DNA from 2 places in the Idiomarina sp. 017G genome. Region 2 is predicted to be linked to the other one. Evidence: predicted binding sites of a transcription regulator. Region 2 holds the regulator's gene; the other holds the start of a gene.
The links. Region 2 encodes LexA, which represses DNA repair genes until DNA is damaged. Its sites were predicted from a motif close to TACTGTATNNNNATACAGTA; they were not measured.
Positions count from the first base shown of each region.

Region 1: the regulator LexA is predicted to act here: its motif matches at 1,512-1,531, upstream of DEU30_RS04300 (YebG family protein).

Region 1 is NZ_SNWT01000001.1:883,877-887,299, forward strand. It holds gene DEU30_RS04290 (DEAD/DEAH box helicase) at 1-152, shown strand, start outside; gene DEU30_RS04295 (M14 family metallocarboxypeptidase) at 181-1,092, opposite strand; gene DEU30_RS04300 (YebG family protein) at 1,169-1,483, opposite strand; gene DEU30_RS04305 (MFS transporter) at 1,619-2,800, shown strand; gene DEU30_RS04310 (flavin reductase family protein) at 2,790-3,423, opposite strand, start outside.
Region 2 is NZ_SNWT01000007.1:104,456-107,878, reverse strand. It holds gene plsB (glycerol-3-phosphate 1-O-acyltransferase PlsB) at 1-860, opposite strand, end outside; gene lexA (transcriptional repressor LexA) at 992-1,609, shown strand; gene DEU30_RS10090 (SOS-response cell division inhibitor) at 1,606-2,043, shown strand; gene coxB (cytochrome c oxidase subunit II) at 2,349-3,423, shown strand, end outside.

The DNA of each region.
Region 1 (3,423 bases), on a different contig from region 2:
AGCTAACTAAAAATGAGATACCCAGGGAAGTTATTCCGGGTTTTGAACCAGACCCCAGCATAAAGCCGGAGCCGATTCAGAAGCCTCGTACGGGGCGTCCTCAAAACTCTCGTCGTGCGCCTCGCCAGAAGCGCCCGGACACACGACGTTAATTCTACCGCAGACCTGTAGGACCGGACTTTACTTTAAGAAGTCCAGTCCTCCGGTTACCGCAGCAACTTGTGCTTGAATACACTGTTCAGGCTCTGCTTTCGGGCTGTCGGGATACACTTCTGTAGTCGTCGCATACTCTGCTTTGCTAAAGCTAATGCACAAACCCATTTTCGCCGTTGGCAATAAAATAACGCCACGCTGAGCAATATCCTCGCCTATCAGTTTATTTTCGTCGTCGGCATCGGCAATATGAGTGACCTCTTCCACCGAATCTAACACCGCCTTCTGAAACTCAGGATAAGGCTTTTCTGAATTTCCAACCAAATAGAACCCATCCGGAATATTCCAGTTCGTATTCACTTTTCCATCCATCGCCGCTTTGGCCGGACGAAACTCGCTGTTATCCGTATCCGTTGTTTCGTGTAAATCTATGTGGGCCAGAATATCTACGCCTAAGCCAGCAACATAATTCATAATGTGCGCGCATTCCCCGGCAGGAGAATCAGCGACAAAAGAGCGATTAGGATCAATGGCCGCCGGATTCCAACGGTTGATGGTTTCATAGCCCCAGGGACTCAAACATGGCGCTACCACCACATTGAAGTGTGGCTGGTAATCTTTCGCTTTGGTTTCAATAAAGCGCAACGCACCATGGACACCACTGGTTTCATACCCATGTACTCCGCCGGTAACCAAAACCGTTGGCTTCGAGTCATCCCAGTTTTTTGTTCTGACCACAAATAAAGGATAAGTACCGCTGTCGTACGCAAGTTCACCATATTGGTCTACATCGAAATCGCTTTTAAAGGTTTCAATCTTACTAACCACATCATCGAAGTAAGAGCGCTTTTTCGTTTGCTCGGCCAGCCACTGAGCTTTTTCTGTCGCTCCCCATGGGGTGCCCGGTGTTCCGATATGGTAAATCGTTTGTTGCGTCATATTTTAATCCTATTCACTTAAAACAAGGCGGCTATATTAGCAAAGTCTTTGCCGGCACCAAATGAAATACCGGTAACTAAGCCGCTTTGGTCGATTCTTTATCCGCAGGCTTAGACACTTCGGCTTTTTCTGTCGATGTTTTTTCGGTCTTAGGTTTTTTGGGCTTTTTAGCCCCTAATGCAATAAGTACATTTTCACGCTCTTTCGCTAAAAACAGAGCCATATCCTCAAGCTGTTGCTCATCAGTAAACAGTTCGCTACTTTTAATTAATGGGTTCAGGGCTTCTGCCATATCCAGAATTTTATCGTGCGCATCGGCTTCGGCTTTTGAAGTGAAGGTCATTTTCTCGGCTCCGTCGCGAATAACTACATATTGGGTTACTACAGCCATGGTATGGTCCTTTGCTGATGTGTAAATATACTGTTTATTTGTACAGTAAAGTGACATAGATTGCAATAGTTGTAGCATTCGCTAAACTGCGCACTCCGAACAGGCCTTCGTTACGACAGGAAGTAAATCCGCCCTATGCAGTTCTCAAAAATACAAGTTCTACTGGCCATTTTTGCAATGGCAATTGGAAGCTTTGCCATTGGTATTGGTGAGTTTGTCATTATGGGGCTGCTGCCCGACGTCGCTGCAGACTTTAATACCGACACCCGGGAAACAGGCCACTTAATCAGTCTTTATGCGCTTGGTGTGGTTATCGGAGCTCCGCTTATTACCATTTTATTTGCCAGGCTGCCACGCAAACCTATGTTACTTGCACTAATGCTGGCATTTTCTCTGGGCAACTTCGCCAGTGCCTCAGCAGACAATTACACATTACTTCAGGTGTTACGTTTCTTAACTGGCCTGCCTCACGGTGCTTATTTCGGGATTGCCTGTTTGGTTGCGGCCGATATGGTTCGTAAAAATCAACGTGGTATGGCAGTAACTATGGTGATGATGGGACTCACGGTAGCTATCCTGGTCGGAAATCCTTTAGCCACCTGGTTAGGGCAGCTTATTGACTGGCGCACCGTATATCATACCGTGGGAGCTCTAGGCTTACTGGCCTTTGTCATGATTTTCATTGTGGTACCCAAACACCCGAATGAAAAGAAAACTTCTGCCCGTGGAGAGATGCAGGCATTACAAAACCCTCAAGTCTGGCTGACTTTAGCCATAGGGGCCATTGGCTTCGGCGGCATGTTTGCGGTACTGAGCTACATAGCTCCAACACTAATAAACGCCACCGGCTTGGATTCTCACTGGATACCTGTTGCTTTATTTATCTACGGACTGGGATCCTTGGCGGGTAGTTTGGTCGGCGGCTGGGCTGCCGACAGAAATCTGAAATTAACCATTGGCGGTTCTCTGGTATGGTCGGCAATTGTGCTGGCAATTTATCCCTTAACACTGCAGAGTCTCTGGACGGTGATGCCTATGGTGTTATTACTTGGTAGTTCCGCCGCGCTGGTTCCGGCTCTGCAGGTACGTTTAATGGACGTTGCCGGAGAAGCCCAGACTTTAGCAGCATCGTTAAACCACTCCGCTTTTAATGCGGCTAACGCCTTAGGTGCCTGGCTGGGTGGTCTTGCTATTATTTCTCCACTTAGTTGGCAAGGAACCGGCTGGGTTGGGTGCGCGCTATCGCTGGCCGGTCTGCTACTCTTTTGGGTTACTAAAAAGCACAGTCGCAGAACACCCAACATAGTTAGTCTTTAGGCTCGCCTTCTGCATCTAATTCACTAAGCTCCTCATCGGGTTTCGCATAAGACAAACGCGCAGCCCGCTGAGTGCGATGATACCCATCAAGGCCTGAAATTGTCATTGTGCCGAGCGATTCTATATCAATGAAACCATCGCTTTTCACCGCCTCTTCTTTAACTTCAACCCAACGAACTTCCCCAACAATTAATGCAGTGTCGTTATGTTGTATCGGAATAATTTCAACCTGCTGCATACCTATTCTGAGCGAACTTTCGGCCACATACGGCGCATGAAAACCGTCGACAAATTCGGGCGTCAGGCCACAAGCTTCAAACTCTGATGTTTCTCTGGGATACCGTGCTGAGGTCTGATGTGCTTGGCGAAAAAAATTTTCGTTAACTTGATTAATCGTATAAACACCACTCTCTTCAATGTTTTCCCAGGTGTGTCGGGTTACTGACTGAGGGCGCATAACAAACCCTAACAGAGGTGGGTTACTTCCCAGATGAACAACAGAACTTATCATGGCTAAATTATTTTGCTGATGCCGGTCTCGGGTACCAATGACATTGGCACTTTTAAACCCGGATAAACAATTCACAAAACGTGCGCGATCGCGGTCATTCATTTTCGCTAAA
Region 2 (3,423 bases):
ATTGTATCCCCGCCTTTTACATGAATGCCGTTATAAATCCGGTTCCACATCCAGGTCATAAAACGATCTAACACCCGGATAAGTGTTGAATTATAGTTAGCGGCTATTTCATCGATATAAGATAAAGCGCGCTTGCGGGCGGCTTCTTCACTAATCTTTTTGCCTCTGACTTCATCCGATACGGCCTTTTTTAACGCCGGCGTATTAATGAGTGCTGACATCAGCTCTTTGCGCTGACTCAGTTTAGGGCCGGCAACGGCATGGCGCATACGTACGAAATGAACACGCGCTACCCGCGCTAATTTGTGCGCAATACGCATATCAGTGCCGTGGTCACGCGCCATAGTGCCCAGACTCACCGAACGAGAGAAACGCAGCAACACTTGTCGACCAGAAAAAATTACCAGCCAGAATTTACGCCAATGGCCCGGGTTATCTAAGTCACCGGTCATGGTGTTACCGGCATGCGCCTCTTCTCCTGCCTGGCGGCCCCAGAATACGCCCGCAGGTATCAGTTGCACATCCAGCTCCGGCTGGTCTTTATGCAGGGTTAATAACTGGTGAAATTCGGATACCGTTTGATCAGATACCTCGTTCGCCAGCTCTTCCAGGTACATGATTCGGTTATAGGTTTTACCATTAACCTCAAGAGGGTCGACAGGGTCTGGCAAACCGCGCTTCTGCGCCGCCCGCTGCAAAATGGATAGATCCGCTTTAGAGGTTGAACGCATTACATAGACAATTGGCTTGCCAACAGTTGCTGAATGCTCTTCTTCAGTACCATCCCAAATTTCCTGAAAGCGCGTTAACCAGCGTAACGGGTATTTAAAAATTGGGAAAAAGCGGCTTATTCCTTTCATATAGAGACCTCTGTTTTAAACAGAAATACAGGATACCAACTTCGTGTAAAAATGTCGTTCAAGAAATTACTTGCGAAATCAATTTACCTGTATATACTCACAGTATCACTGTACAAATAAACAGGTACATTATGCGCCCGTTAACACCAAGACAATCTGAAATTCTTGAGCTTATTAAGGATAATCTGCACGCAACCGGTATGCCGCCGACTCGTGCCGAAATTGCTCATAAGCTGGGTTTTCGCTCTGCCAACTCCGCAGAGGAGCACCTGAAAGCGCTGGCCCGTAAAGGCGTTATTGAAATACTACCCGGCATGTCTCGCGGCATTCGCCTTGTCGGCGATGACTACGATATCGCCGATGGTCTGCCGTTAATAGGCCAGGTTGCAGCGGGCGAACCTTTATTGGCTGAACAACATGTTGAAGGTCATTACAAAATTGACGAATCACTGTTTCATCCTGCCGCCAGTTTCTTACTAAAAGTAAACGGTATGAGCATGAGAGACATTGGAATTTTAGACGGTGACTTACTGGCTGTACATAAAACCGAACAAGCACGTAACGGACAAATAGTCGTTGCACGAGTTGAAGACGAAGTCACTGTAAAGCGTTTTGAACAGCGCGGAAAAACTATTTTGCTTCACCCCGAAAATAACGATTTCTCGACCATTACTGTCAATCTTGCAGAGCAAGTTTTTGCCATTGAAGGGCTTGCGGTGGGTGTGATCAGAAACGGAGCGACCTTATGAAAACTCAATATCAGCAAAAATTACATCATCCGGGTCTGTGGACTGCTGAAACGTCAGTATCACCCTTCCCTATGGATGCGAAAAGTAATCCGGATTCATTTGATGTTGATACCCTTTCTCCAGTTATACAGCGGGCTTTACAGCAAAAACCCAGCCAGTGGATAACGGTTATTGGCGGCGACAAAAACGTCATTCAACAGCTTATCGCTTGTGGCGTTGCTGAGTCTCAAATTCGCTGGTTACGCAGCCACTCAGTTGAGCGCTGTGAATGGGCGCTGGAGCAAGCTCTACTCGCTGGTACCAGCAGTATGGTTATCGGTTATCTTGATTCTGTTTCCAGTCGCACCTGGCAGCGTGCGAAAATGGCCAGTAAATTAAGCGAAACACAGTATTTTCTGTTTGATAAAAACACACTGACATCCCACCTGCACTAACCCCACCTTTGTTAGTGTGTTTTCTTCCCCAAGGCTGCTTTTGCAGCCTTTTTTTAACAGATCCGCTTATTTTTTGTTCGTTCGTGTGATTTGATCTGGATCTTTCGTTGTAAATTCGTTAATAAATGCAGTACCCGAATATAAAAATAATATAACAACGATAACTACAACAAAGAGTCAGTAGAGAAAGCGATTTCTGGGGAGAAGCTGTACCTTTTTCTGCTTACCTCTTTGTTCTTCTAATTCAGGCTAGCAAAACTTGCTTTGCTGTCTCATTGAAGAATAAGAGGAGAAGCCACGTGAAAATGAAGCCTTTGTGGGCACTATTGGCGCTAACGAGTCTACCGGCTGCTGCTCAGTCGCGTCTCAATATGACCCAAGGTGTCACTGAAGTGAGTAACCGGGTTTACGATCTCCACATGACGATCTTCTACATCTGCTGTGTGATTGGCGTGATTGTATTTGGTCTCATGTTTATTTCGATGATCCGACACCGGAAGTCGAAGAACCCAACCCCCTCCAATTTCCATGAAAACGTCAAAGTAGAAATAGCCTGGACTATAGTGCCGCTGCTGATACTTGCAGGTATGGCAGTGCCGGCGACCACGACACTAATTGCCATGGAAGACACTTCAGATGCAGATGTAACGGTGCAAGTCACCGGATCGCAATGGAAATGGCACTACAAATACTTTGAAAATGAGGTCGAATACTTCAGCCGTTTAGCCACTCAGCAAGAACAAATTGATAATCAGTTTGAGAAAGGCGAAAACTACCTGCTGGAAGTGGACCGTCCGTTAGTTATTCCAACCAATAAGAAAGTGCGTTTTCTGGTTACCTCAGATGATGTTATTCACAGCTGGTGGGTTCCTGACTTCGCCATTAAAAAAGACGCGAACCCCGGTTTTATTAATGAAACCTGGACTAGGGTAGATGAGCCCGGAATTTATCGTGGTCAATGTGCCGAGTTGTGTGGCAAAGACCATGGCTTCATGCCCATCGTTGTTATAGCGAAGGAGCCCGCCGAGTACGAAAAATGGATTACCGAGAAAGAAGAAGAGCAACGTAAAGCACGCGAACGTGAACAAGAGTTGCTTGCTATGGAAATGTCAGAAGACGAACTCATGGACCTCGGTGAGAAAGTATACAACAGTACTTGTGCAGCTTGTCACCAGGCTAACGGTCAAGGCGTAAACGGCGTGTTCCCGGCACTTGCTGGTTCAGGCGTTGCGGTAGATCCTGAAGCCATAGACAAACACATCGACACCGTTGTTAACGGCGTTACCGGCACGGCTATGCAAGCCTTTGGAAGTCAGCTTTCCATGCGCGAGTTAGCCGCAGTTATCACCTACGAGCGTAATGCCTGGGGTAACGATACCG